4 regions of the Streptomyces sp. NPDC046197 genome follow, and region 1 is predicted to be linked to each of the others. Evidence: riboswitches for the same ligand, from Rfam matches in the RefSeq annotation. Region 1 holds a riboswitch; each other region holds the start of a gene.

The links. A riboswitch is a leader RNA that binds a small molecule or an ion and turns the genes downstream of it on or off. The one in region 1 is predicted to bind cyclic di-AMP.
Region 2: another riboswitch for cyclic di-AMP. It lies ahead of AB0A61_RS23170 (M23 family metallopeptidase); the one in region 1 lies ahead of AB0A61_RS03315 (transglycosylase SLT domain-containing protein).
Region 3: another riboswitch for cyclic di-AMP. It lies ahead of AB0A61_RS07610 (C40 family peptidase); the one in region 1 lies ahead of AB0A61_RS03315 (transglycosylase SLT domain-containing protein).
Region 4: another riboswitch for cyclic di-AMP. It lies ahead of AB0A61_RS18730 (NlpC/P60 family protein); the one in region 1 lies ahead of AB0A61_RS03315 (transglycosylase SLT domain-containing protein).

The regions. Positions count from the first base shown of each region.
Region 1 is NZ_JBEYZY010000002.1:136,693-143,906, forward strand. It holds gene AB0A61_RS03305 (FAD-dependent oxidoreductase) at 1-125, shown strand, start outside; gene AB0A61_RS03310 (HAD family hydrolase) at 470-1,282, shown strand; gene AB0A61_RS03315 (transglycosylase SLT domain-containing protein) at 1,379-1,864, opposite strand; cyclic di-AMP (ydaO/yuaA leader) riboswitch at 1,867-2,056, opposite strand; gene AB0A61_RS03320 (polyprenyl synthetase family protein) at 2,946-3,956, shown strand; gene AB0A61_RS03325 (CHRD domain-containing protein) at 4,148-5,116, shown strand; gene AB0A61_RS03330 (DUF2092 domain-containing protein) at 5,489-6,691, shown strand; gene AB0A61_RS03335 (ABC transporter ATP-binding protein) at 6,726-7,214, shown strand, end outside.
Region 2 is NZ_JBEYZY010000016.1:149,941-157,154, reverse strand. It holds gene AB0A61_RS23190 (DUF5998 family protein) at 1-204, opposite strand, end outside; gene AB0A61_RS23185 (GNAT family N-acetyltransferase) at 258-3,089, opposite strand; gene AB0A61_RS23180 (HPr family phosphocarrier protein) at 3,267-3,548, shown strand; gene AB0A61_RS23175 (GntR family transcriptional regulator) at 3,760-4,455, opposite strand; gene AB0A61_RS23170 (M23 family metallopeptidase) at 4,640-5,398, opposite strand; cyclic di-AMP (ydaO/yuaA leader) riboswitch at 5,411-5,571, opposite strand; gene AB0A61_RS23165 (pitrilysin family protein) at 5,847-7,214, opposite strand, start outside.
Region 3 is NZ_JBEYZY010000004.1:114,648-121,861, reverse strand. It holds gene AB0A61_RS07625 (ANTAR domain-containing protein) at 1-110, opposite strand, end outside; gene AB0A61_RS07620 (ATP-dependent Clp protease proteolytic subunit) at 290-925, shown strand; gene AB0A61_RS07615 (hypothetical protein) at 933-1,241, shown strand; cyclic di-AMP (ydaO/yuaA leader) riboswitch at 1,577-1,790, shown strand; gene AB0A61_RS07610 (C40 family peptidase) at 1,794-2,267, shown strand; gene AB0A61_RS07605 (ATP-binding protein) at 2,412-2,870, opposite strand; gene AB0A61_RS07600 (helix-turn-helix transcriptional regulator) at 3,085-3,942, shown strand; gene AB0A61_RS07595 (DUF397 domain-containing protein) at 3,960-4,184, shown strand; gene AB0A61_RS07590 (8-amino-7-oxononanoate synthase) at 4,255-5,382, opposite strand; gene bioB (biotin synthase BioB) at 5,530-6,753, shown strand; gene AB0A61_RS07580 (adenosylmethionine--8-amino-7-oxononanoate transaminase) at 6,746-7,214, shown strand, end outside.
Region 4 is NZ_JBEYZY010000012.1:78,416-85,629, reverse strand. It holds gene AB0A61_RS18755 (GAF domain-containing sensor histidine kinase) at 1-897, opposite strand, end outside; gene AB0A61_RS18750 (response regulator transcription factor) at 1,069-1,761, opposite strand; gene AB0A61_RS18745 (pyridoxamine 5'-phosphate oxidase family protein) at 1,923-2,318, opposite strand; gene AB0A61_RS18740 (phosphoketolase family protein) at 2,551-4,935, opposite strand; partial or broken gene AB0A61_RS18735 (pyridoxamine 5'-phosphate oxidase family protein) at 5,094-5,284, opposite strand; cyclic di-AMP (ydaO/yuaA leader) riboswitch at 5,437-5,609, shown strand; gene AB0A61_RS18730 (NlpC/P60 family protein) at 5,618-7,078, shown strand.

The DNA.
Region 1 (7,214 bases):
TCCCCGGCCTGTACTTCACCGGCCTGCCCGCGGCCGCGTCCTACGGCCCGGTCATGCGCTTCGTGTGCGGTACGGAGTTCGCCTCCCCGCGGCTGGCCAAACACCTGGCCGCGGCTCACGGCTGAAGGCCCCGGAAGGGGCTCACGGCTGAAGGATCGGGAAGGGGTCCTCGACTGAAGAACCGGGAGGGGGTCAACGGCTGAAGGACCGGGAGGAGAGCCACGGCTGAAGAACCGGGGGGTCCACGGCTGAAGAACCGAGAAGCGGAAGCGGCCCGCGCGGGTCGTCGTGATCCAGCTCACCACCAGGTTCGGCCGCCGCGGCAGCACCACGACGGAACCGGCGGGACCCCCTGGTGAAGAGCCGACGCGGCGAGGGGAGTTGGGGGTTGCGGCCGGGACGGCAGTGAGCGGCTGGGTCGTCCGATTCGCATCGAGTCGGTGGGGCGGCTCATCCGTATTCTCTGATCATGGCCGCACCCCTCGCATATGCCCTCATCGCCACGGACCTGGACGGAACGCTGCTGCGCGGCGACGACACCCTGTCCGACCGGTCCCTCGCCGCGCTCGCCCGGGTGGCGGCGGCCGGCGCCCGGCATCTGGTGGTGACCGGGCGGCCGGTGCCGCGGGTGCGCCCGCTGCTCGACGACCTGGGTACCGCCGGGCTCGCCGTGTGCGGGCAGGGCGCGCAGCTCTACGACGCCGGGGTGCACCGGCTGCTGTGGTCGGTCACCCTGGACCGGGAACTGGCCGAGACCGCGCTCGGCAAGATCGAGGCCGAGGTCGGGCAGGTGTATGCCGCAGTCGACCAGGACGGCGTGGACGGGCTGACGCTCATCGAGCCCGGGTACCTCATGCCGCACCCGACCCTGCCCGCGGTGCGGGTCGAGCGGCGCGACGACCTGTGGTGCGCGCCCATCAGCAAGGTGCTGCTGCGCCATCCCACGCTGTCCGACGACGAACTGGCGGCGGCGGCCCGGAGCGTGGTCGGTTCCCTCGCGACGGTCACCATGTCGGGGCCGGGGACGGTCGAGCTCCAGCCCTGCGGCATCAACAAGGCGACCGGGCTGGCGCTGGCCGCCGAACATCTGGGGCTCCGCCGCGAACACGCCCTGGCCTTCGGCGACATGCCGAACGACATCCCCATGTTCCAGTGGGCCGCCCGCGGCGTCGCCATGGCGAACGCGCATCCCGAGCTCAAGGCGGTGGCCGACGAGGTCACCTTGTCGAACGAGGACGACGGCATCGCCGTCGTCCTCGACCGACTGTTGCCGGGGCACTAGGCACCGGAGGGTGTCAGGGGGCCCTCGGGCAGCGCCGGGGAGCGTCAGGGAACGTCAGCGGGCGCACGGCTGCCGCGCGCCCGCCGGATCTCAATGTCAGTACGCGCCGTGGACGTTGTCTATCGAGCCGTACCGGGCGGCCGCGTAGTTGCAGGCTGCCGTGATGTTCGCGACCGGGTCGTAGATGTCGTAGGACGTGCCGGAGACGTGGTACGCCCGGAACGTCGGGTCGATGACCTGGAGCAGACCCTTGGACGGGATGCCCTTGGCCGCGTTCGAGTCCCACAGGTTGATGGCCAGCGGGTTGCCCGACGACTCGCGCATGACGTTGCGGTAGATGCCGTTGTACGTGCCCGGGATGCCCTTGTGCGCCATGAGCGCGAGCGACGCGCGGATCCAGCCGTCGAGGTTGTTCGGGTACCCGACCGTGGCGACGGCCTTGACGGACGTCGTGGGGGCCGCGGAGGCGGTGGTCGCGCCGACGAGCGGCAGGGCGAGAACGGCCGCACCGGTGCCGACGACGGCCAGGGTGCGGGCGGGGCGGGCGGTGCGGAAACGGCGGAGCAGACCCTTTGCGGGCATGGTTGATTCCTCTCCGTCGCCTGCGAGGTGAGCTGTCGGGTTCGGGCTGGGAGGTGCCCGGCCGTGCCCCTGAGGGCACCGGCTTCACCCCGAGCCGTTCCGGCACGGCGTACGACGGTTACGTACGACGCCGGCCCGGCGACTTACCTGGGTCCCCCGCTCCTGCCATGCGTGGTTCGGTCGATGGGTTCCCGGGCGGCGGCAGGATTCGGCGTCCGCCCGACGGCCGGGAACGTATGCGAGAGCACATGTCCGAAACAAGTAGCCGATTCACACATCGTCCTAGTTGACCTTGATGTGAGGCGTATGAGGAGATTGATCCTTTGCGAATGTCAAGGGTCAACTGGCGTGTGGAGAAAGGGGAAACGGGGATAAGCGGGGGAGGCGGCGTCGTGGGGCCGACGTGACCCAATTCACGGTTTGGTGGCTGAAGTGCATATGCGGCTAAGGGGAATTGGCGCCTCAATAAGGGTAAATCGGGCAATCCGGGAGCGGCGTGTGAGGGCTGTCACTTTCGGGGGTGTGCAGGCGCACCGAAGCCGGGCCGGCCCGCTCGGAGGAGGGCCCGGGGTCGAGCGCAGAGGGCCGAGGGCGGAGGTGCGCCGGGGTGGGCATGTCTCAAGGGGGTGGGGGTGGAGGTCCCGGCGAAGGTCGACGCCGCAGCTTCGGCACCGGTGGTCGAAGCCGGTGGTCGAAGCCGGTGGTCGGAGGCGGGTCGGAGTATCGGTTGCCGGGCATCGGGCACCGGGCGCCGGGTGCTGGTTGCGCGCGGATCGTGCGGCGTGTCGTGGCGGTGAGCGCCACCGTGGTCCGTTCGGATGTCGTCCGTGGGCGAGGGTGGCGCAGTGGCGTCGATCCGGTGACGAAGACGGATGAACGAGGTAAGAGGGGTAAGTCGACAAATATCTGTTCTTATTGGTTGATCAAAAACATACCGGGCGTGATCCGATACCGCCTGGCCTGTATGGGTGGGCGCTATCGGTGATCGAAACGTGACCGGATACGCTGACTTGAGTGTTGGCAGCGACCTATCGACAAACCGTGTAGTACCCAGCAGACACCAGCAGACAGGAGACCCCTCGTGACCGTCGTCGGGCCGTTCGGGCTGAGCGTGCGGGACCAGGCTCTCGAAGCCGATGTCCAGGCCGGGTTGGCGGCTGTCGAGGAAGGGTTGCTCGAAGCCACGAAGAGCGAGGTCCCCTTCATCACGGAGGCCGCCCAGCACCTCGTGCGGGCGGGCGGGAAGCGATTCAGGCCGCTGCTCGTGATGCTCGCGGCGCAGTTCGGAGACCCGTATGCGCCGGGGATCGTACCGTCGGCCGTGGTGGTGGAGCTGACCCATCTCGCGACGCTGTACCACGACGACGTGATGGACGAGGCCGCGGTGCGGCGTGGGGTGGCCAGCGCGAACACCCGCTGGGGGAACTCGGTCGCGGTCCTCACCGGCGACTTCCTGTTCGCCCGGGCCTCGCAGATCCTCGCCGACCTCGGCCCGGAGGCGGTGCGCGTGCAGGCCGTGGCGTTCGAGCGGCTGGTCACCGGGCAGATTCTGGAGACGGCGGGGCCGCAGGACGGGCGGGACCCGGTCGACCACTACCTGGACGTGCTGGGCGGCAAGACGGGCTCGCTGGTGGCCGTGTCCTGCCGGTTCGGGGCGATGATGTCCGGCGCCGACGAGACGGTCGTGGACGTGCTCACCCAGTACGGGGAGCGGCTGGGAGTCGCCTTCCAGCTGGCGGACGACGTGCTGGACATCGCGTCGGACTCGCACGAGTCCGGGAAGACGCCGGGAACGGATCTCCGGGAGGGGATCGCGACGCTTCCGGTGCTGCGGCTGCGGGAACGCGCGGCACGGCTGGGCCTGGCCGAGGACGTCGCGCTGTGCGAGCTGCTCGACTCCGACCTGAGCGACGACGCCCGGCACGCCCAGGCGCTGGCCGAGCTGCGGGTGCATCCCGCGCTGGAGCAGGCGCGGCGTGACACCGTGCGGTACGCCGAGGAGGCGCGGGCCGCGCTGGCACCGCTCAAGGAGTGCGACGCGAAGACCTCCCTGATGGAGCTGTGCGACGCGGTGGTCCACCGGGCGGGCTAGTTCTTCACCTGCCCCGGCGCCAACCCTCTGCGTGAAATGTCCTGATAGTTCTGTATGTCTGTCGGCATCCGGGTGTGTGACGCGGCTCACATTTCTGGACTGAGTCCAATCTGGGATCTATTCCGTACTCACGCCCAGAAGCTGACGCAGGGGGCGTCAGCTGAGATATGGGGGGAAACGACATCATGGGCATGAACGCGACGTTCTCGAAGCGCCGTAAGGGCCTGCTCGTCGCCGCGGTCGCGGTGGCCGCGATCGGCGGTGTGGCCGCCGCTGCGGTGCCGGCCGCCGCCGCGAGCGGACGCCACACGGGAGGCGGCGGCACGGCGAAGACCGGGGGAACGGTCCTCGTGGCAAGCCTTCGGGGTGCCAATGAGGTGCCCGTGCAGGGCGGGCCGGCCGTGGGGGACAAGGACGGCGCCGCACTCGAGTTCATCAAGGTCAGGGGCAGCAAGGTGTCCGTCGCCGTGACCTGGCGCGGCACCGGCACGCCGACCATGCTCCACATCCACCAGGGGGCCAAGGGCACCAACGGCGGAGTCAAGATCGACTTCAGCAAGCTGCTGGGCAAGGCCCACCGGCGCAACGGCCACAGCCTCGTCGGCACCGTCGACGTCCGCGACTCCGCCCTGCTCAAGCAGCTCACCAACGACCCCGGGTCCTTCTACGCCAATCTCCACACCGCCGGGTTCCCCGGCGGGGCCGTCCGGGGCCAGCTGCACAAGGTCACCACCGCCGTCGACTTCCGGCACGCCCTGGGCAACTTCCAGGCCTCGGTCATCAAGGGGCGGCAGATCTACCGGTGCGAGGCGGGCGCCGACGGCAGCCACGCCTTCGCCCGGCGGGACGTCGCCGCCCTGCTCGGCGGCGGAATCCGGCACTCGTTCGTGAAGCCCGGCTCCGGCACCCCGCGGTGGGTCGCGCCGGACGGCAGCGCTGTCACCGGGGTGGTCCTCACCAAGGCCCCGAACGGGGACGGCAACATCCCGGAGCTCGACCTCAAGGCCGCCCCGGCCGGCCGCCACCACGGCCTGCTCGCCGGTACCGCGGAGATCCTGCGGCTGAACACCGTCGGCGGTGTCGCCCCGACCGGCACGTGCTTCCCGGGCACCGTCGCCGCCGTCCCGTACCAGGCCGACTACGTGTTCGTGCAGCACTGAGTCACCGGCCACCGGCCACGCCGCCCGTCACCAGCCACGCCGGGGGCCACCGGTCACCCGGCGCCCCCCGGCCACTCGGGCGGCCACCGGCACCGGCCGCCCGTGGTGGCGCCTCCCCGTACGACCCCTACGGGGCGGGGGAGGCGCCGGGCCCTCGTGTCATACCCCAGGTGTACACGGAGTTGGCTCCGGAGTCTGACGCTTCTTCGGGGCGGATTTGGTCAGATGGAGAACACGGACAACACCACTCCTCACCGAAATGGGTGAGAATGGCGGCTCGGGGTGGTGGGGGCACCGCCCCGCTCCAGCGAAGCGCGAGCTCGGGGAGAGTGCAGACGGACAGCCGCCGCCGACGACGGAGGTAAGGCACAGATGGCACCGTACGAATCCGACGGCAGCTCGGGCGCCGAGGAGGCCGACGACCTGCGCTGGGGGCGGCGCAAGGCCGCTCGCTACGTCGTCCCGGTCGCGGTGGTGGGGGTGGCGGCGGCGACCATCGGGCTCGTCCCGGCGCTCGCCGACTCCGGCGACCCCAACCTGCCGAAGATCACCGCGCAGCAACTCATAGAGAAAATCGCCAAGTCAGACGTCCAGCAGCTGTCCGGCACGGTGAAGATCAGCACGGACCTCGGTCTGCCCGACCTCGGCGGCCTGGAGAGCGGCATCGCCTCCGGCCTCGCCAAGGGCGGTGACGGGTCGTCGGCCGACCCGACGTCCAAGCTCACCGAGCTGGCCTCCGGCACGCACACCGTGCGCGTGGCGGCCGACGGCCAGGACCGGCAGAAGGTCTCGCTCATCGAGAGCGCCGCCGAGTACAGCGTCATCCACAACGGCAAGGACGTCTGGGGCTACGACAGCAAGTCGAACGAGGTCTACCACGGCACCGCGTCCCAGGACGGCAAGCGGCACAAGGACGAGGCGCCCGCCACGCCCAAGGACTTCGCCGACCAGGCCCTGAAGTCGGTCGACGACACCACCTCGGTGACGGTCGACGGCACCGCCCAGGTCGCCGGCCGGGACGCCTACAAGCTCCTCATCAAGCCGAAGCACGCCTCCGGCACCACGGTCGGTGCGATCAGCATCGCCGTGGACGCTAAGACCGGTATGCCGCTGAAGTTCACGCTGACCCCGGCGAGCGGCGGCGCCGCCGTCGTGGACGCGGGCTTCACACGGGTCAGCTTCGCCAGGCCGGCCGCCTCGACCTTCGACTTCACGCCGCCCAAGGGCGCGAAGGTCACCGAGGAGAAGAAGGACGCCAGGGCGCCCGAACACGCACAGAGGCCGGGTGCCTCGCCCAAGGACTTCGCCAAGGCCGGCTCCAGGGTCCTCGGCAAGGGCTGGAACTCCATCGCCGTCTTCGACACCGGCACCAAGGGCGGCGTCCCGTCGTCCTCCGGCAAGGGCGACCTGAGCGGCTTCCTCGGTTCGCTCGGCGACCACGTGAGCGGCAAGTTCGGCAAGGGCACCGTCTTCTCCACCCGCCTGGTCAACGCCCTGATCACCGACGACGGCAAGGTCTATGTCGGTGCCGTCACCAAGGGCACGCTGGTGACGGCGGCGAACACCGGGCAGTAAGCACGCCCACGAGCACGACGAATCGAGGGAGCCGATGGACGTGGCGTCCGCCACGGAGCCGGATCCGGAACCGGCCGCGCGGCCGGCTCCGGCACCCGGCCCGGATGCGCAGGGCGCGGGGGGCGGCGCCGACGGTGTCATCCACACCCGCGCGCTCACCAAGCGCTACCGCGGCGGACAGCTCGCCGTCGACGGTCTCGACCTGACCGTCCCGGCGGGCAGCGTCTTCGGCTTCCTCGGTCCGAACGGCTCGGGAAAGACCACCACCATCCGCATGCTGATGGGCCTGATCGAGCCCACTTCCGGCACGGCGCGCGTCCTGGGGCGCCCCATGCCCCGCTCCTCGCGCTCCGTGCTCCCGCACGTGGGCGCGCTCATCGAGGGACCCGCCCTGTACGGCTTCCTCTCCGGCCGCGACAATCTGCTGCGCTACGACGCCGCCGACCCGACCGCCGACCCGAGCACCCGGCGTGCCCGCGTCGCCGCCGCGCTGGACCGGGTGGGGCTGACGGCGGCCGCGGGC
Region 2 (7,214 bases), on a different contig from region 1:
GCCGGTGAGCACGAGCACGGTCACGTGCCTGCGCACCTCGTTCTGGTCGAACGTCGTCTCCTGGTGGACCAGGTACGACCGGACGGGCTCGCCGCCCACGGCGGCCTCGACCGCCTCGGCCACGAGAGCCGGGTAGTAGCCACTGCGCTCGATCGCCGAACGCAGCCCCTGGGTCGTCGTACTGGTCTTGGCCATGCCGTCCATCCTACGGGGGTGCACCGACTGCGAGGCACCGCTCCGTGCCGGAGAAACCTCGCTCAGTAGGCCGGAAGGGTCCGCGGGCCGAGGTCGTCGCGGGCGGGCGGCGGCGCGAGGCGCACACTGGCACCGAGGACGCTCAGCCCGCGCGGGGCGACGACGACCGGCTCCAGGGTGACCGCCACGACCTCCGGATGGTCGTCGACCAGCCGGGACACGCGCAGGAGCAACTCCTCCAGCGCAGGCGTGTCGACCGGCGCCGAGCCGCGCCAGCCGAAGAGGAGGGGCGAGGCCCGGATGGACCGGATCATCGAGGTCGCCTCCCGGTCGGTGACCGGGACGAGTCGGTGCGCCATGTCCCCGAGCAGCTGCGAGGGGGCCCCGGCGAGGCCGAAGGAGAGCACCGCGCCGGCCGCCGGGTCGATGACCGCCCGTACGACGGTGTCGACACCGCGCGGTGCCATGGCCTGAACCACCGGCCGCAGCTCGTCGGGGCTGCCGAACAGCTCGGTCAACTCGGTGTACGCCCGCCGCAGTTGCTCCTCGTCCGCGAGGTCCAGACGTACGCCGCCCAGGTCCGCGCGATGCCTAAGGTGCGGGGCGGTGGCCTTGAGGGCGACGGGGTAGCCGAGGGTGTGGGCGGCTTCGGCGGCCGCGTCCGCAGCGGGCGCGGGGATGGCCCGGCGGACGGCGATGCCGTACCGGCCGAGCAGTTCGCGGGTCTCCTCGGTCCCGAGCGTGAGCCCCTGGCCCCGCTCGAGCAGTCCGCCGATCAGCCCGGCGGCGCCCTTCTCGTCGATGTCGTCGTACTCGGGCACCTTGCCCGGGTCGGCGGCCTCCCGCCGCCACCGGGCGTACTTCACGGCCTCGGCCAGGGCCCGGACGGCGCGTTCGGCAGCCGGGTAGGCCGGGATGAGACGGGAGCCGGTGCCGGGGCCGGCGGTGGCGCACGGCTGTGCGGGGCCGGGCAGGGCGCCCGGGTCCGCTGCCGCACGGGGCAGGCGCTGCGGGTTCGCCTCGGCCTGGGGTGCCGTGCCGGCCGCGGCCGACAGCGCCTCGGCCAGTCCGCCCAGCTCGACGTGCACCACGAGCACCGGTTTCCCGGGGTCCGCCGCCGCGGCGGACCGCAGGGCCTCGGCCAGGGCCGCGTCCTCGGCCGCGCCCTCCCCCACCGCAGGTATCGCGGTCACGACCACCGCGTCACACGTGTCGTCGGCCAGCGCCCGGGCCAGGGCGGCCCGGAAGTCCTCGGCCGACGCCCCGGTCGTCAGGTCCAGCGGCGGTTGCGGCCGCAGCCCCTCGGCGAGACACGCGTCGTACGACAGCACTCCGAGGGACTCGGAGTTCCCGAGGATCGCCACCCGGGGCCCGCCGGGCAGCGGCTGCCGGGCGAGCAGCAGTCCCGTGTCCACCAGGTCGGTGATGGTGTTCACGCGGATCACGCCGGCCTGCCGGAACAGCGCGGACACCGTGGCGTGCGGCAGCCGGGTGGCTCGTACGGCGTGCCCCTGCGGGGTGGAGCCGGCCCCCAGCACCACCACCAGTGGCTTGACGGCGGCGGTCCGCCGGGCGAGGCGGGTGAACTTGCGCGGGTTGCCGATGGACTCCAGGTACATCAGGCCCACGTCGGTGTCCGGGTCGTCGTACCAGTACTGGAGGACGTCGTTGCCGGAGACGTCCGCGCGGTTGCCGGACGACACGAAGGTCGACACGCCCGTGACGCCGGTGACCCCTCCCCCGCGCCGGTGCAGCCGGGACAGGAGCGCGATGCCGATGGCCCCCGACTGCGCGAACAGCCCGGTGCGGCCGGGGCGGGGCATCTCGGGTGCGAGCGAGGCGTTCAGCCGGACGTCCGGGGAGGTGTTGATGATCCCGAAGGAGTTGGGTCCGATGATCCGCATGCCGTAGGCGCGCGCGTGCCGCACCAGTGCGCGCTGGCGCTCGCGCCCCTCGGGGCCGCTCTCCGCGTATCCGGCGGAGATCACGACGAGCCCCTGCACGCCGTGCTCGCCGCACTCGGTGACGACCTGGGGGACGTGCTCGGCGGGCACGGCGACGACGGCCAGGTCGACCGGCCCGTCGATGTCCCGCACCGAGCGGTGGGCGGGCACCCCGTCGATCTCCTTCTGGTCCTCGTGGAAAGCGCTGTTCACGGCGTGCAGACGGCCGGTGTAGCCGGCGTCGCGGATGTGGTCGAGGAGGCTTCGGCCCACGCTCCCTGGCGCACGGCCGACGCCGACGACGGCGACCGAGCCGGGCACCAGCAGCCGCCGCACCGACCGCGCCTCGGCGCGCTGCTCCCGCGCGCGCTGCACGGCCAGCGAGCGGTCGGTCGGCTCGATGCCGAACTCCAGGTGCACCACGCCGTCCTCGAAGCTGCGCTTCTGGGTGTATCCGGCGTCCGTGAACACCTTGATCATCTTGGTGTTTGCGGGCAGCACCTCGGCGGTGAAGCGGCGGATGCCGCGCTCGCGCGCCACGGCCGCGATGTGCTCCAGGAGGGCGGAGGCGACCCCACGGCCCTGGTGTGCGTCCTGCACCAGGAAGGCGACCTCGGCCTCGTCGGCCGGCGCCGAGGCGGGCATCCCGTCGGTGCCGATGCGGTCGTAGCGTACGGTGGCGATGAACTCGCCCCCGACCGTGGCGGCAAGCCCCACCCGGTCCACGAAGTCGTGGTGCGTGAAGCGGTGGACGTCCTTCGCGGACAGGCGCGGGTAGGGCGCGAAGAAACGGTAGTACTTCGACTCGTCCGAGACCTGCTCGTAGAAGCTGACCAGGCGGTCGGCGTCGTGGGCGGTGATGGGGCGGATCCGCGCGGTGCCACCGTCGCGCAGCACCACGTCGGCTTCCCAGTGGGCGGGGTACTCGTGCCGGTCCGACGAGGTCTGCATGGGGCCCAGAGTAAGGCTCGCGTACGACAACGGCGCGAGGCAGTCTGTGGAGGACACACGTCGGGCCGAGGCCGCGGTCCGACGCCGCCCGGAGCCGGGCAGGGCACCGCTCCGGGCACGCTTCGCGATATGGGAAACTGGTCTAGACAACCCTGAACACCTGAAGGGCAGCATCACATGGCTGAGCGCCGCGTCAACGTCGGCTGGGCCGAGGGCCTCCACGCCCGCCCCGCCTCCATCTTCGTCCGGGCCGCCACGGCCACCGGCATTCCCGTGACGATCGCCAAGGCCGACGGCACCCCCGTCAACGCGGCCTCCATGCTGGCCGTTCTCGGCCTTGGCGCCCAGGGCGGCGAGGAGATCGTCCTGGCCTCCGACGCCGAGGGCGCGGACGCCGCCCTGGACCGGCTGGCCAAGCTGGTCTCCGAGGGTCTTGAGGAGCTGCCCGAGACGGTCTGATCGAGCCGATCGCGCGGCGAAGCCGTGTCGCCCATTCCGGGCGGCGCGGCTTCGCCCTTTCCCGCCCGGCGGTGGATTTCCCCGGCCACATACCCGCCTCCTCGACCGAGATGCGCGACGCGGCAAACCAACGGGAATTCATGACGGACGGAAAAAGGGCAGCGGAAATCCACCCCCACCGAATACGCCTTCTTTGTATACGGCGCGGGTGTTAATGCCGTAGGCCCGACATGTTTACGGGATGTTGCGAAGTCCTCACACGGTCGGCCCGCGTCGCGCCGCCCGGAAACCGCAGCCGGTGGACCACCGTCGCGCGCTCGGTGTGCAGGGCGGTGACGGCCCGCGCGCGCTCGCTGTCGCCGCGTGCGACGGCGTCCACGATCGCCCCGTGCTCGGCCCAGGACTCCACGGGGCTGGCGGGCGCCTCCACCGTGTACATCCACGCGATCTTGTGCCGCAGCTGGGTCAGCATCGACGTCAGCGCGGGACTGCCGGAGGCCTGGGCGAGCGTCTCGTGGAACCAGCCCCCCAGGGAGCGCAGGTCCTCGCTGCTGCCCCGCCTGGCCCGTTCCTGGCCCAGCCGGACCAGGCCGCGCAGCACCTTCAGATGGGCGTCCGTGCGACGCTGGGCGGCGCGCGAGGCGCCGAGCGGCTCCAGCAGCAGGCGCATCTCGAGCAGGTCGGCGGCATCCTGCTCGGTCGGCTCCGCGACGCACGCGCCCGCGTGCCGCCGGGTCACCACGAAGCCCTCGGCCTCCAGGGTGCGCAGGGCCTCACGCACGGGGACGCGTGAGACGCCGTAGCGACGGGCGAGGACTTCCTCGGTGAGCCGGCCGCCGCGCTCGTAGACACCCGCGACGATGTCGTCCCGGATCGCCGTGCACACCGAGTGCGCCGGAATACGCATGCCCGACCTCCGCCTTAATCCCCGTGAAACGTCGACGATGGACGCCTGTTCCGTGACTCTATTGCAGCGCGCGGGAATTTCCGATGGCGGGCCGGAATCCATGGAGTTTTTTTGGACAGCGGGGCGTCCGAAACGCCAAAGCCCCGGCACGAGCGGCCGGGGCTTCGGGACGTCTGCTGTGGCGTCAGGCGTTCACACCGTGCTTGCGGAGATAGGCCACGGGGTCGACGTCGGAGCCGTAGTCGGGACCCGTACGGGCCTCGAAGTGCAGGTGCGGTCCGGTGGCGTTGCCGGTCGCGCCGGACAGGCCGATCTGCTGGCCGGGCACGACGGTCTGGCCCACCGAGACACCGATGGACGACAGATGGCCGTACTGGGTGTACATGCCGTCGGCCATCCTGATCACGATCTGGTTGCCGTACGCCCCGCCCCAACCGGCCTGGACGACGGTGCCCATGCCCACCGCGTGGACGGTGGTGCCGCTAGCGGCGTGGAAGTCGATGCCGGTGTGGGCGCCGGAGGACCACAGCGAGCCGCCGGTCTTGTAGCCGGTGGAGACGTACGAGTCGAAGATCGGCGCGACGAAGGCGTTGAGGCGCCTCCGCTCGGCCTCACGGGCGGCGCGCGCCTTGGCCTCCCGCTCCTTCTTCGCCTGCTCGGCGGCCTCCTTGCGGGCGGCCTCCTGGGCCAGCTTCTGCTCGGCCGCCTGCTTCTGGGCGGCGGCCTGGGCGTCGATCTTCGCGGCGACCGAGTCACCGATCGTGATGACCGGGGTGAGGCCGGTGTCCTCCGGGGCCGGGGTCTCGGCGGCGAGCGCCGGAACGGCGGCGAGGGTGCCGATGACGCCGGTGGTGGTGAGGGCCGCGACGCCCGCCGCGCGGGCAGTGGTGCGGTGCATCCGGCTGGGACGACGATGCTTCCCCGAGGCGCGGGTGAACGCCATGTAGACGCTGGTCCTTTCCTTCCCTCTCGCCTACCGGGTTAGCTGACGGGTTCGGAGCAGGAAGGTCTCCTACGGACCCCCTCGCTCGTGCGCGGGCGTCCGATTCACCCCAGGGACGGTGGGTCCCCGGCTCCCCTGGCTCGCGCCGTACGGGGATTCGGCGATGGCTGTCCGGTGTCGCGGCTGCGACGCACTGCCTGACGGACAGCCGGGTTGACGCTAAAGGGGGCGTCTTCCAATTCCCAAACGGATCAGGAGTTTTGTAGCGCATGCCACAGGGCAGACAGGCAGCCTCTCCCTCAATTCGGACATCGTTCGGACATCCTTCGGACACATCGTGGGGCCCTGGTGGCGCTTCGCTCACCAGGGCCCCACGCGCGTGTGCCGCTCGCCGGCAGGTCCGGCCGTACGCGCACGACGGCCGGCCGGACCGCCGCGCGATGTGCCTCTACTCGGCCGGTACGACGGTGACTTGGCCGATGCCGAGGGCCTCGACGGGCTCCTTGATCTGCGCCGCGTCGCCGACGAGGACCGTCACCAGGCGGTCCACCGGGAAGGCGTTGACGACCGCCGCGGTGGCCTCGACCGTGCCGGTGGAGGCGAGCTGCCGGTACAGCGTGGCCTGGTAGTCGTCCGGCAGGTACTGCTCGACCTGGTCGGCCAGCGTGCCGGCCACGGCCGCCGCCGTCTCGTACTTCAGCGGGGCGACGCCGACGAGGTTCTGCACGGCGACGTCCCGCTCGGCGTCGGTGAGCCCCTCGGCGGCGAGCCTGCGCAGCACCGTGAACAGGTCCGCCAGGGCCGGGCCGGTGTTGGGGGTGTCGACCGAGCCGCTGATCGCGAGCATCGCCGCGCCCGAGCCGTCGGGGGCGGAGCGCAGTACCTGGCCGAACGCCCGCACGCCGTAGGTGTAGCCCTTCTCCTCGCGCAGGACACGGTCCAGGCGGGAGGTGAGGGTGCCGCCGAGGCAATAGGTGCCGAGCACCTGTGCGGACCACACGCGGTCGTGCCGGTCGGCACCGACACGGCCGATGAGCAGCTGTGTCTGGACGGCGCCGGGACGGTCCACGATCACCACGCGGCCGGTGTCGTCGGCGGTCACCGGTGGCACCGGGTGCGGCTTGGCCGGCGAGCCGGTCCAGGCGCCCAGGGTCTCGCCGAGCAGCTCGTCGAGGTCGATGCCGGTGAGGTCGCCGACCACCACGACGGTGGACGTGGCCGGCCGCACGTGCCGGTCGTAGAAGGCGCGGACGGCCGCCGCGTCGATGCTCCGGACCGTCTCCTCGGTGCCCTGGCGCGGGCGCGACATGCGCGTGGCGGCCGGGAAGAGTTCCTTGGACAGCTCCTTGGCGGCACGGCGGGAGGGGTTGGCCAGCTCGTGCGGGATCTCGTCGAGGCGGTTGCGCACCAGTCGCTCCACCTCGCTGTCGGCGAACGCGGGCGCCCTGAGGGCGTCGGCGAGCAGGCCGAGCCCCTTGGCCAGGCGCGAGGCCGGAACCTCCAGGCTCAGCCGGACGCCCGGGTGGTCGGCGTGCGCGTCAAGCGTGGCGCCCGCCCGCTCCAGCTCGGCGGCATACTCCTCCGCCGAGTGCTTGTCGGTGCCCTCGGAGAAGGCCCGCGCCATGATCGTGGCGACGCCGTCCAGGCCCTGCGGCTCGGCGTCCAGGGGCGCGTCCAGCAGCACCTCGACGGCGACGACCTGCTGGCCGGGGCGATGGCAGCGCAGCACCGTCAGGCCGTTGTCCAGCGTCCCGCGCTCGGGCGCCGGGAACGCCCACGGCTTGGCCTCGCCGGCCTTGGGCTGGGGGTGGAACTC
Region 3 (7,214 bases), on a different contig from region 1:
GCGCGCTGGAGCTGGTCGAGCTCCTCGTGCAGCCGTTCGTGCTCCGCCACCAGTTCGGTGAGGGGCAGAAGCTGCAACGGGTGCCGTCCGGAAATCGCGAAGAACGCCATGGCAGTCCTGTGGGTCGTCGAGCGGCCGTCGCTCCAGCTTCACCCAGGAGTGCGCCGCGCACGACCCGGACATTTCCGACAGCCGCCGGTCCGACATCCCGAGCGGTGCGTACATCCTGTACATTTTTTACAGAAGGTCAGTCCGCCGGAGACGGCCCTGCCGCACAGAGGGGTGTGCCATGACCCGACCGTCCGCCCGCCATGTCCTGCCCGAGTTCACCGAGCGCACGAGCGCCGGTTTCCGGACGCTGGATCCGTACGCGAAGCTGCTGGAGGAGCGGATCGTCCTTCTCGGCACCCGGATCGACGACACCTCGGCGAACGATGTGATGGCGCAGTTCCTGCACCTGGAGCACCGGGACCCCGACCGCACCATCTCGCTGTACATCAACTCCCCGGGCGGCTCCTTCAGCGCGACGGCGGCGATCTACGACACGATGCGGTTCGTCGGCTGCGACGTGGAGACGGTCTGCCTGGGGCAGGCGGCCGCCTCCGCGGCGGTGCTGCTCGCCGCGGGTACGCCGGGCAAGCGGTTCGCGCTGCCGGGCGCCCGCGTGCTGCTCGACCAGCCCGCGCTGTCCGAGACCGTGGAGGGACGGGCGTCCGACCTCGTCATCAGGGCGGAGGAGCTGGTGCGCGTGCGGGCCCGCCTGGAGGAGATGCTCGTACGGCACACCGGCCGGCCCCGGGACCAGGTGCGGGCCGACCTGGAGCGGGAGACCATCCTGGACGCGCGGGGCGCTCTGGAGTACGGGCTGGTGGACCGGATCGTCTCCAGCCGCAGGACGCCCGGCACCACTTCGGACCCGAGGTGAGGCGCCGATGCTGCCTCCGGAACTGCCGCCGCTGCCGGCGCTGACCCGCGCCGAGGCCGACTTGATCGACCGTTACCTGGAGGTGGTGGACCTGCTGGGACGCATCAACCCGGCCCGGCACGAGGACACCTACCGGGGCCTGAGGGCCGCTCAGGCACTCGTCGGCAAGGCGGCCGAGCTGCGCGCGGCGCTCGCGCTGATGCACCAGCGCGGAGAGAACGAACTGCACGCCGCGACGCTGGCGCGCGCGCTGCGCGTGCTCGACGGCGAGCGGCGCACGCGCCGCGTCACATTGCCCCCCGACGGCGGCAGTTGACGCATCGTCCGGGCGTCCCCGTCCCCGGCGCTGACAGGGCGTCCGCTGCGGCGTCGAAACGGACCAAATGACGTACGGCCTTTCGGCGTAGACGCAGACCCTTTTTCGGGGGTGCTCCAGTTGCGCAACGCGCGTGGCCAAATGGCGGAATGAGCTGTTCCGGCGCTGGTCCGGGGCTCGTCGGGAGACGCGACGGCCGTTCGAGGGCGCGGGTGTCCACCCGAACGGGTGAGTGGTGAGTAACAACACAAACCCCCGGTTCCGTTGGGTTTTTCGGACATGCGTAGGTGAAGATCCGTGTCTGACGACAAGCCCCCGCCACAGCGGCGGGGCGGTCCGGGCGGACGCCGAGTCCTGCCGCCGCCCGGATGACCGGTCGACAGGAGTGGATCGGCAGGAGTGGAGGACCCAAGCACGACGGGTCGCCGGAACGGTCACGCCATGACCGGGCCGAGCAGCCCTTGGGGTGAAGCCGCGGCAACGCGGCCGGGCAACTTCGCCAGCCCGAATCCGACAGGTCATCCTTCACAGGCGGCTGACGAAGGGTTGCGCATGACTGCGCTCAATCGTGTCCCGTCGCTGATGGCCCGGGCCGGTACGGCCTCGGCCCTGACCATCGCCGCCGTGGGTGGCTCGATCGTGGTCCCGGGCGCCGCGTCCGACGCCTCGGCCGCCACGCTGGCGACGAGGGCGCTCCAGATCGCGGCGTCCAAGAAGGGTTCCCCCTACCAGTGGGGGGCGGCGGGCCCGCGGCGTTTCGACTGCTCCGGGCTCACGCTGTACTCGTTCAAGAAGGCGGGCAAGACCCTGCCCCGTACGGCGGCCGGTCAGTACAACAAGACCCGTCACATCTCGGCGAGCAGCCGTCAGGCCGGGGACCTGGTGTTCTTCCACTCCGGCTCGTACGTCTACCACGTCGGCATCTACGCGGGTGGCGGCAGGATCTGGCACGCTCCGAAGACCGGGGACGTGGTGAAGCTGCAGAAGATCTGGACCAGGAGCGTCTGGTACGGCCGGGTCAGCTGACCACCTGGGGGTGGTGGTGGCGTCCTGACGCGCCGCCACCGCCCTCGGGTTGCCGTACTGCGCCGTGCGGCGGCCCACGCGCCCACCGCGCCGCCGGCGCATGCGTGGGCGGCCGGGCGGCCCGGCTCCGGGCTGACGTGCGCCCTACGGTTCCTGCTGGCCCGCGGCCGTGACCGGCCGGGCCGGCACCGTCCACGGAAGTTCGATGCAGACGGTCTTGCCGCCCTCGCGGGTGGGGCGCACCGTCATCCTGCCGCCGCACTCGGCGGTGAGCCACCGGATGATCACCATGCCCCGGCCGTTGTCCTGCTGGACGGCGGCCGGCAGTCGTTTCGGGAACCGCGGATGGCTGTCCGTGACCCCGATGTGCAGCTGTTCGTCACGGTCGAGCACGAGATCCACCGTGAAGGTGGGTGACTGCCCGAAGGTGTGCTGCACGGCGTTGGTGGCGAGTTCGGAGACGATGAGCCGGATGGTGTCGGCGGCGTCCGTGTCCGACGACAGGCCCCACTCCGCCAGGGTGCCCACCACGTAGCCGCGGGCCGCGGCGACCGAGGCCGGATCGCTCGGCAGAGTGACGGATGCTTCCAGATGGTCTGCCATGGCGACGTCGTCCCTTTCCCACGGGACCGCAGTCCGACACGGAGCGGATGGTTCGAGTACGGTCCCGGACTGGTGCTTCGTCGTCAGACTGCCATTACCGCGTCTGTCACGGGTGGCGATCCACCAAGATGTGCATATATCTGTCGCTCGAAGCGGTGAACTCTGCGACGGCAGAGCGTATTTGGGCGGCCCGGAAGGAGTAGGGAGTAAGCCCATGCAGCACGGAACCTCGGTGCGCCGCCGGAAACTCGGCTCCGAACTGCGCGCGCTGCGCACCGGTGCGGGTCTCACCAGTGGTGAGGCGGCCCGGCTCGTGGGTTGGCACCAGTCGAAAGTCAGCCGGATCGAGACCGGCGCCAGCGGCGTGAAACCAGCCGATGTGCGCTTACTCCTGGACGCCTACGCGGTCGAGGACTCCCATCTGCGCGACCTGCTCACCGTGCTGGCGGGCTCCGACGACGGCGGCCGTCACCACTGGTGGCACGCCTACCGCGGCGTACTGCCGCCCACCTACCGGGATTTCATCAGTCTGGAGTCCCAGGCGAGCGGGATGCGCACGCTGGAGACCTCGGTCGTGCCCGGACTTCTGCAGACACCCGAGTACGCCCGTGCGGTGACCCGGGCCGCCGTGGACGGGCTCGACCACGACCGGCTGGACGCGCTGGTGGAGGTGCGGCTGGCCCGCCAGGACGTGCTGCGGGCGGATCGCCCGCTGGAGCTGAGCGCGGTCCTGGACGAGGCGGTGCTGCGCCGGGAGGTCGGCGGCCCTGGGGTCATGAACCGGCAGCTGGCGCGGCTGACGGAGGCGGCGCGCCTGCCCCAAGTTCGGCTGCAGGTCCTGCCGTTCGCCGCGGGGGCGCACATCGGACTCACCGGCCCTTTCGTTATCTTGTCATTTCCGAGCACTTCTGATCTGGATGTGGTTGTTCTCGACCAGTTGACGAGTAGCCTCTACCTCGAACGGAAAGAAGACCTGGAGGCCTACACCGAGGCCTTCAACACCCTCCAGATCCACGCCCTTTCACCCGAGGACTCGTTGGATTTCATCGCCGGGATAGGTGACGACGGGTAACCGCGTAAGGAGGCACCATGTCTGCTCTGCCTCGGAACGTACCTTCCAGTACCGATCTGCACGGTGTGCGCTGGCTGCGCAGCAGCTACAGCACCGGAGCGAACAACTGCGTCGAGACGGCCTCGCCGTGCTCCGGTCCCCGGGCCGGGCTGCTCGCCGTGCGCGACTCCAAGGATCCGGCCGGCCCCGCGCTGCTCTTCTCCCCCGAGAGCTGGGCGGGATTCCTCACCACGCTCCGGTGACGCACCCGCGGGCGCCCCGACCCGACTGATCACACACGCATCGCGCGAGGCACGGCCGTGTCACGCCGACTCATGGTCGCGTTTCGCCGATCACACGTACAGCGCGTTCGATCTGCTCCCCGGAGAGGTCCGCGCGAGCGGTCAGCCTGAGCCGTGAGATGCCGTCGGGCACGGAAGGAGGACGGAAGCAGCCCACGGCCAGGCCCGCCGCACGGCATTCGGCCGCCCAGCGCACGGCCCCATCGGGGGACGGCGCGCGCACGGAGACCACCGCGGCGTCCGGACGTACCGCCTCCAGCCCCAGGGCGGTCAGGCGTGCGTGCAGCTCGGCCGCCACCGCGCGCGCCCGGGCCGCCCGCTCCGGCTCACGGCGCAGCAGCCGCAGTGCCGCCAGGGCCGCGCCGGCCGCGGCGGGAGCGAGACCCGTGTCGAAGATGAAGGTCCGGGCCGCGTTGACCAGGTGGTCGATCACCGGTGCCGGCCCGAGCACGGCGCCGCCCTGGCTGCCGAGCGACTTCGACAGCGTGGCCGTCACCACGACGTCGCCGGCCCCCGCCAGCCCCGCCGCCTGCGGCGCGCCGCAGCCGCCGTCACCGAGGACACCCAGACCATGGGCGTCGTCCACGACCAGCCCCGCGCCGTGGTCCCGGCAGGCCGCCGCGAACGCGGCCAGCGGGGCGGCGTCGCCGTCGACCGAGAAGACCGTGTCGGACACCACGACGGCCGGTCCGTCGTGGGTGTCCAGGGCCTTGCGCACGGCCTCGGGATCGGCGTGGGCGACGACCTGCGTGGTGCCGCGGGCCAGCCGGCAGCCGTCGATCAGCGAGGCGTGGTTGCCCGCGTCCGAGACGATGAGGGAGCCGTGCGGGGCGAGCGCGGTGACGGCGGCGAGATTGGCCGCGTATCCGGAGGAGAAGACCAGTGCCGCCTCGAAGCCGCAGAAGTCGGCCAGTTCGTCTTCCAGTTCGCGGTGCAGCTCGGTGCTGCCGGTGACCAGGCGGGAGCCGGTGGCGCCACCGCCCCAGGTGCGGGCCGCGGCCGCGGCCCCTTCCGTGACCTCGGGGTGGCGGGCCAGCCCGAGGTAGTCGTTGCTCGCCAGGTCGAGGAGCGGTGAATGGGCCGGACGCGGACGAAGCGCCCTTACGAGTCCGGCGCGGCGGCGCAGTTCCCCCTGCTCGTCGATCCAGCCGAACGCCATGGCTCCTCCGGGGCATTTGTAGGCAGTGCACAGACACTAGCGGGACGGCCGACGGCCCAGGATGTGGCAATACCCACACGTCGAACCGTCTCTGTTGTGCAAACTCTCCTTGGCCCGAGGCGGCACCTTAGGACAGGATCGGACCTCATGGACCTGCTGAACACGCTGGTGGACAAGGGGCTTCGGCGCGAGCTGCCGACCCGCGAGGAAGCTCTGGCCGTGCTGGCCACCTCCGACGACGACCTGCTCGATGTGGTGGCCGCGGCCGGAAAGGTGCGCCGGCACTGGTTCGGTCGGCGGGTGAAACTGAACTACCTCGTCAACCTCAAGTCCGGCTTGTGCCCCGAGGACTGCTCCTACTGCTCCCAGCGGCTGGGCTCCAAGGCCGAGATCCTGAAGTACACCTGGCTCAAGCCCGACGACGCCTCCAGGGCCGCGGCGGCCGGGCTGGCCGGCGGCGCCAAGCGGGTCTGCCTGGTGGCCAGCGGGCGCGGTCCGACGGACCGTGACGTGGACCGGGTCTCGGAGACCATCAAGACGATCAAGGACCAGAACGAGGGCGTCGAGGTGTGCGCCTGTCTCGGTCTGCTCTCCGACGGCCAGGCCGAGCGGCTGCGGGAGGCCGGCGCCGACGCCTACAACCACAACCTCAACACCTCCGAGTCGACGTACGGCGACATCACTACCACTCACACCTACGCCGACCGGGTGGACACGGTGCACAAGGCCCACGCGGCCGGGCTGTCCGCCTGCTCCGGTCTGATCGCCGGCATGGGCGAGAGCGACGAGGACCTGGTCGACGTGGTCTTCTCGCTGCGCGCGCTGGACCCGGACTCCGTTCCGGTGAACTTCCTGATCCCGTTCGAGGGCACCCCGCTCGCCAAGGAGTGGAACCTCACCCCGCAGCGCTGTCTGCGCATCCTCGCCATGGTGCGGTTCGTCTGCCCCGACGTCGAGGTCCGCATCGCCGGCGGCCGCGAGGTCCACCTGCGCACCCTGCAGCCGCTCGCCCTGCACCTGGCCAACTCCATCTTCCTGGGCGACTACCTCACCAGCGAGGGCCAGGCCGGCAAGGCCGACCTGGAGATGATCGCGGACGCCGGGTTCGAGGTGGAGGGCACCGATCAGGTCACCCTGCCGGAGCACCGGGCCCTGGACGGCGGCGGCTGCAGCACGCCCGCGGTCGCGGGCTGCGGATCCCACGGGGATGGCGGGTGCGGATCCCACGAGGGTGGCGGTTGCGGCTCGCACGACGGTGGCGGCATCTGCGGTTCCGCACCGGCCTCGGCCCCGTCCGGCAACGAGCCGCGTACCGACCTGGTCGCCGTACGCCGCAGGGGCGCCGGTACGGACCTCGCGCCCAATGCCTGACCGGCCCGGCCCGAGCGTGCCCGAGCTGCTGGAGCTCGACCGGCGGCACGTGTGGCACCCGTACGGTCCGATGCCGGGCCGGCAGGAACCGCTCGTCGTGGAGTCGGCGAGCGGGGTCCGGCTGCGGCTGAGGCTCCCGGACGGAACCGAGGACGAAGTCGTGGACGGCATGTCGTCCTGGTGGTCGGCCATCCACGGTTACAACCACCCGGTGCTCAACGAGGCGGCCCACGAGCAACTGGCGCGAATGAGTCACGTGATGTTCGGCGGCCTCACCCACGAGCCGGCCGTACGCCTCGCCAAGCTCCTTGTCGACATGTCGCCCGAGGGGCTGGAGCATGTGTTCCTCGCCGACTCCGGCTCGGTGTCGGTCGAGGTCGCCGTCAAGATGTGCCTGCAGTACTGGCGCTCGCTCGGCCGTCCGGGCAAGCAGCGGCTGCTGACCTGGCGGGGCGGCTACC
Region 4 (7,214 bases), on a different contig from region 1:
ATGTGTGACATCCGGGCTGATCACAGGTGTGCCGGCGGCGAAGGCCTTCCCGGTGAGCGTGCCCTCCACGGGCAGCACCAGGCCGCGGTGCGCGTCGGCCTCCCGGCCGATGGCCAGCTCGACGGTGAGCGTGTCGGTGCCCTCCATCGGTATCGCGACCGCGGCGAGCGCCGCCCCGGCGATCTCCCGGGCGCGCTCGGCGATCAGCCCGAGGACCTCGCTCTGCTCGCCGCCGGACATCAGGGTGTGGGTGATCTCCGCGTTGGCCTCCAGCCGGCGCTCGCGCAGCCGGGACTCCTCGTACAGCCGGGCGTTGTCGATCGCCACACCGGCGGCCACCGCCAGGGTCGACAGGACGGACTCGTCCTCCTCGTCGAACTCCAGCCCACCGCGTTTCTCGGTCAGATAGAGGTTGCCGAAGACCTGGTCCCGCACCCGGATGGGGACGCCGAGGAACGTGTTCATCGGCGGGTGGTGGGCCGGGAACCCGTACGAGGAAGGGTGCTCGGACAGCTTCGCCAGCCGCAACGGCTCGGGGTGGCGGATCAGCTCGCCCAGAATGCCGTGGCCCTCCGGGAAGGAGCCGATGCGGGCGATCTGATCCTCGCCCACGCCGACCGTGTGGAAGGCCGAGAGACGCTTGCCGTCCGGACCGATCACGCCGAGGGCCGCGTACTCGGCGTCGACCAGTGTCGCCGCGGCCTCCACGATGCTGAACAGCACCTGTTCCAGGTGCAGCTCCCGCCCCACGGAGAGCACAGCCTCCAGGAGGCTGTGCACCCGGTCCCGGGTGCCGCGGGCCGCATCGAGGCGGGCCTGCAGCTCCTCCAGCAGCTCGTCCAGCCTGAGATGGGGCAACCGGAGGCGGGCCTCCTGAGCCTCCCCGGCGCTTGCCACCGCTGATCCTCCATGCCCCTACGAAGTGCCGAAAGCCGTACTCACATGCCAGGTTAGCGGGTGGGCACGGGAGCGACGCGCAAACAGCGCAGCCGCAGGCAGCAGGACGGCCACTGGGCGCTGCGGCCGGCTCCCTCGGCCCCGGCAGCCGCTCCGGGCGCCTGCGCAGGGTCAGTGCCCTTCGGTCCGCAGACGGTCCTTGGCCTGGGTGGCGATCACGGCGGCCTGGATGCGGCGCTCCACTCCCAGCTTGGCGAGCAGGCGGGAGATGTGGTTCTTCACCGTCTTCTCGGCGAGGTACAGCCGCTGGCCGATCTGGCGGTTGGTCAGGCCCTCGCCGATCAGGGCCAGGATCTCCCGCTCCCGGTCGGTCAGGCCGGGCAGGGCGTTCGGCTCCTCCTCCTGTCTCTGCCCGCCCCTGAGCCGGGCCATGAGCTTGGTGGTGGCGCTCGGGTCCAGCAGTGACTGGCCGCGAGCCACGGTGCGCACGGCCGAGACCAGGTCCGAGCCTCGGATCTGCTTCAGGACATAGCCGGAGGCACCCGCCATGATCGAGTCGAGCAGTGCCTCCTCGTCGTCGAACGAGGTCAGCATCAGGCAGGCCAGTCCCGGCAGAGCGGAGCGCAGTTCGCGGCAGACGGTCACGCCGTCGCCGTCCGGCAGGCGGACGTCGAGGACCGCCACGTCCGGGCGCAGGGCGGGGACGCGGACCAGGGCCTGCTCCGCGGTGGCAGCCTCGCCGACCACCGTGATGTCCGGTTCGTCGTCCAGCAGGTCGTGCACCCCACGCCGAACCACCTCGTGGTCGTCGAGGAGGAAGACCCGGATCGGGGTGTCGTCACCGGCCTGCTCGCGGTCCACCATCGATTGCTCCTTGTGCGGTCTCGTGTTGTCACTGGGATCCTTCCCTGCCCCGGGACCAGGAGGCCAGGGCCGTTCGGCCCAGTTTCCGCGCGGGCACACCGACCACGTCCCGGACGATCCCGTCCGGGGTGCCGGACCGGTCCGGGCCGCCGGGCGGCCGGTCAGACCGGCGCCGCCTCCAGGCGGTAGCCGGTGACCAGCTCCGGCACGATCCGCACCACGTGCGCCATCTCGGCGTCGACCCAGGGGACCAGCAGCGCCCGGCAGCGCGCCAGGTCCTCGGGGTCGGTCACCGCGGTGGCGACGCCGGTCACCACGACGCTCCATCCGGTGTGCGTGTCCGGGTCGATCTCGTCGGCCTCGTACGCCACCACCTCCGAGCTCCGGGAGCGGGTGAGCAGGGCGGAACCCGTGTGGGTGCGGAGCACGACGGCGCCGTCGAGCACGAGATGGTTGACGGGCCGGATCGCCGGCAGGGCCTGCTGCGTGAAGCCGACCCGGCCCAGGGGCACGCTCGCCAGCAGCTTCAGCGCCTCTTCGCGGCCCAGCTCGATCATGCGGGTGCCGGTTCCCACGTCGGCCGTCCTCTCTTCCGGCACACCCGGTCCGTCTGCCCGGTGTGCGGCGGACGGTCCGTGCCGGAAAGGGGTACGGCCGACCGCGCGTCGCGTGCTCTTCCGAAACGATCGTCTCTCGGTTCCCCGGGCCGGTCCCGAGGCCGTACGCCCCCGGCACAGGGCCGGACGGCCCTAATGGCACCACGTCCCGAGCTCCGTCGTGCCCCGGGAGTCAGCCGTCCCAGACCCAGTCGGCGACCTCGGGCAGGTCGGTGCCGTGCTCCCGGATCCAGTCGTGGTGGCGCTGCCGGGCGTCCTCCATGCGCTGACGCACGGCCGCGGCCCGCACGGACAGGCCCGGGACGCGGTCGACGACGTCCATGACCAGGCGGTAGCGGTCCAGGTCGTTGCGGACCACCATGTCGAACGGCGTGGTCGTGGTGCCGATCTCCTTGTAGCCGCGCACGTGCAGGTTCTTGTGTCCGGTGCGCCGGTAGGCCAGGCGGTGGATCAGCCACGGGTAGCCGTGGTAGGCGAAGATCACCGGCTTGTCCGTGGTGAACAGCCCGTCGTACTCGAAGTCGCTCATGCCGTGCGGGTGTTCCTCGCTCGGCATGAGACGTGCGATGTCGACGACGTTCACCACCCGCACGGCGAGCTCGGGCAGGTGCCGGCGCAGCAACTGGGCTGCCGCCAGCACCTCCTGGGTCGGCACGTCGCCCGCGCAGGCCAGCACCACGTCCGGTTCGCGGGAGCCGTCCTCGGTACCGGCCCACCCCCAGATACCCGCGCCGCGGGCGCAGTGGACCTTGGCCTCCTCCATCGACAGCCAGTCGAAGCAGGGCTGCTTGCCCGCGACCACCACGTTGACGTAGTCGCGGCTGCGCAGCACATGGTCGGCCACCGACAGCAGGGTGTTCGCATCCGGCGGTAGATAGACCCGCACCGCCTCCGGGCTCTTGTTCATCACGTGGTCGACGAAGCCGGGGTCCTGATGGGAGAAGCCGTTGTGGTCCTGGCGCCACACGTGCGAGGTCAGCAGGTAGTTGAGCGAGGCGATGGGGGCACGCCAGGGCAGGCGGCGGGTGGTGCGCAGCCACTTGATGTGCTGGTTGACCATCGAGTCGACGATGTGGGCGAAGGCCTCGTAGCAGGAGAACAGCCCGTGCCGGCCGGTCAGGAGATAGCCCTCCAGCCAGCCCTGGCAGGTGTGTTCGGAGAGGATCTCCATCACCCGGCCGTGCCGGTCGAGGTGTTCGTCCACCGGGAGGGTGCCCGCCTGCCACGCCTTGCCGCTGACCGCGTAGACGGCCTGGAGGCGGTTGGACGCGGTCTCGTCGGGGCCGAGGAGACGGAAGTCGCGGCGGTCGGCGGTGGCCCGCATGACGTCCTGGAGCATGTCGCCGAGGACGCGGGTCGGTTCGTGCAGGGTCGCGCCGGGCTTGTCGACGTCCACCGCGTAGCGCTCCAGGGGCGGCAGGGGCAGTTCGCGCAGCAGGAGTCCGCCGTTGGCGTGTGGGTTGGCGCCCAGTCGGCGCACGCCCGGGGGGATGCAGGCCAGTACGGCGGGGCGCGGGGCGCCGTTGTCGTCGAACAGCTCCTCGGGCCGGTAGGAGCGCATCCACTGTTCCAACTGCCGCAGGTGCTCCGGGTTGTCCCGGACGGCGGCCAGCGGGACCTGGTGGGCGCGCCAGGTGCCCTCCACCGGCAGACCGTCGACCTCGGCCGGCCCGGTCCAGCCCTTCGGGGTGCGCAGCACGATCACCGGCCAGCGGGGCCGGTCGCCGCCGCTCCCCCCGCGCGCGGCGCGCTGGAACGCGGCGATCCGGTCCAGTGCGGTGTCCATGGCGTGCGCCATCGCGCGGTGGACGGCCGCCGGGTCGTCGCCCGTGACGTGGATCGGCTCGTGGCCGTAACCCCTCAGGAGGTCGTCGAGTTCGGCCTCCGGCAGGCGGGCCGGCACGGTCGGGTTGGCGATCTTGTAGCCGTTGAGGTGCAGGATCGGCAGGACCGCGCCGTCGTGGACCGGGTCGAGGAACTTGTTCGAGTGCCAGGAGGCGGCGAGCGGGCCGGTCTCCGCCTCGCCGTCACCGATCACACAGGCGACGAGCAGGTCCGGGTTGTCGAGGGCGGCGCCGTAGGCGTGCGAGAGCGAGTAGCCGAGCTCGCCGCCCTCGTGGATCGAACCCGGGGTCTCGGGAGCCACGTGGCTGGGCACCCCGCCGGGAAAGGAGAACTGCCTGAAGAGCCGGCCCATGCCGGCCGCGTCCCGCGTGATGTCCGGGTAGGTCTCGGTGTACGACCCCTCCAGCCAGGAGTTCGCCAGGACGGCCGGCCCCCCGTGCCCGGGGCCCCAGACGCACAGGGCGTCCAGGTCGCGGGCTTTGACGACACGGTTCAGGTGGGTGTGGACCAGGTTCAGGCCGGGTGATGTGCCCCAGTGGCCCAGCAGGCGCGGTTTGACGTGCTCAGGGCGCAGCGGTTCGGTCAGCAGGGGGTTGGCCATGAGATAGATCTGACCCACGGAGAGATAGTTCGCGGCGCGCCAGTGGGCGTCCAGGGTGGCGAGTTCCTCGTCCGTGAGTCCGGTGGGCGCCTGCTGCGTGTCGACGGACATCGGGCATCCTTCCGGTTCGGTGCAGCGGTCGGCTGGGGTTGCGTGCCGTGCACGACACCCACCCTCCGTCGCCCCGGCGGGTACCCGACAGGGCCGTTCGGGACACACCCCCGGGCCGAGCCGCCCGTGCGCGGCCGCGGCTCACAGCACCGGGTCCACCCGTACAGCGTGCGCCCGCCGACGAGCTCACGCCCGGTGGCCGGCTCCGGATGGATGCGCACGAAGACCTCTTCGGGTGACGGCACCCAGGGGGCGGGCCGACCCGCGCCGACCGCTCGTGCTCGCCCGGGTGGGACACCACCACGGCCCGGCCGGTGACGACGACGCTCCACCCCGCGCACGTGCCGGCAGACGCAGGCACATCGCCCTCGTGAAGGGCCCGGTACAAGAAGGTCACGAATACGTATCGGACATTTCGCGCTTCAATCTTCACACCAGGCACACACGTTCGCTAAGTTGACGTCCAGGCCGCACGATCGACTCCGGCGAACCCGCCGGATCGTGCGACCTCCGCCGAGTCCGGTGCGCCCCTACGGGCAGCCGGAGCCGGGGACCCACCGACATTGGGGTGAATCGGCCAACGGCCCACCAGGGCAACGGTCGTAGGGCACACCTTCCGGATCCGTCCGCCCGAACCCGACAGCTAACCCGGTAGGCGGTGTACGGAAGGAGTACGTCTTCCTTGGCGCCGGAACGACCTTCGCGCCCGGGAGGCACCAGCCTCCCCGGCACCCGCACCCCCGCCGTTGCGACCGCCGCGGACGACAGAGGACCCAGCCGCGCTGAGGTTCAGCAGCGAATCAGCAGCCTCTACGACCAGGCCGAGACCTCCACCGGGAACTACAACGCGACCCGGGCGATGAGCAGGGCGGGGCGCCCGCGCGCCAACTCCTCGCCCGGCAGGGCTTCCCGGGACGCCGACCCGCTTCTGGACAGTATCGCCAAACAGTGGTTCGACGGGGCACGCGCGCAGTTCGGGCCCAGCGTCCCGGCGGCCCTGCCCGCGGATCGCATGCCGAAACCGGCCAACTCCCGTCCTGCGGCGTCGGCAAGAGGCGCGATCGACGGTCCGGCCGGCCTCGGACGGGAAGCGAACCTCCCCGCACTGCTGGAGCTGACCGCCGGCCCCGATGCCGCGGTGACGACCGGAGCCCGGCCGGAGCTCACCGGGGGGCCCGGCGCCGCGCTCACGGCCGGTCCCGTGGCGGAGTTGCCCGCCCGCGCGCTGCCGGAACTGCCCGCCGTAACCCCGATGGAACCGACCGTCATCGCAACTCCGGCGGAAACGACCGCCGGAGCACCGGCGGAACTGCCCGCCCGCACCATGTCGGTGCCGCTGCCCACCCCTCCGGAGACGCAGCTGGAAACCGTCAGGGCCCTGCCGGCCACGGTCGCCCGGCCCCGGCAGCCGGCGTGGTGGTCCTCCAAGGAGCGGCTCCAGCGGAAGGTGGCCCAGGCACGCGAGTTGCTGGCCCGGCACGCCGCCCAGCACAGCGCGCCGCCCGTCCAGGCGGCGCCCGTCCCGGCTGCGGCCGCTCCGGCGACCGCACCCTGGCCCACCTCCGAGGAGTCCTGGCCGAGCCCTTACCCGGGACCGGAACAAGTGCTCCAGCAGTCGGCGGAGTTCGTCCCGGCACTGCCGGTCGACGTGGGCGGCACGGCCCTGGGTGCCGACATCGCCCCCGCCCCGGAACAGGCCGTCACCACACCGTCGTTCGCCGCCCCGGCTGCCCCGCCCGTCGCGGAGGCGGTCCCCGTCGGCGAACCGATGGGCTCGGCCTACGAGAGGAAGGCGGCGAAGGCGCTCGACTTCGCGCGGGCGCAGATCGGCAGGCCGTGCGTGTGGGGCGCCACAGGACCGGACTCCTACGACTGCTCCAGCCTCACCCAGGCCGCCTGGCGAACGGCCGGCGTCGCCCTCCCGCGCACCGCGTACGAGCAGTCCGCCTCGGGCACCGCGATCTCCCTCGCCGAGCTGCGGGCCGGGGACCTGATCTTCTTCTACGGTGACGCGGGGCACGTCGGCCTCTATTCCGGCAACGGCATGATGGTCCACGCCCCGAGTCCGGGGGCGTCCATACGTGAGGAGTCGATCTTCTTCGCCGGCCCCCAGGCCATTCAGGGCGCCGTACGGCCCGCGTGACGGCTGCGCCCCACCCGGCCCTCGTGCGGGCCCCGCTGGTGCGGGCCGCTCCGCGGGGCCGGCCCGCGGGGAGACAGGGCTCGGGCAGGCCCGGAAAGCGGGGCCCGGACGAGGGCCGGGGAGCGGGGTCCTCGGA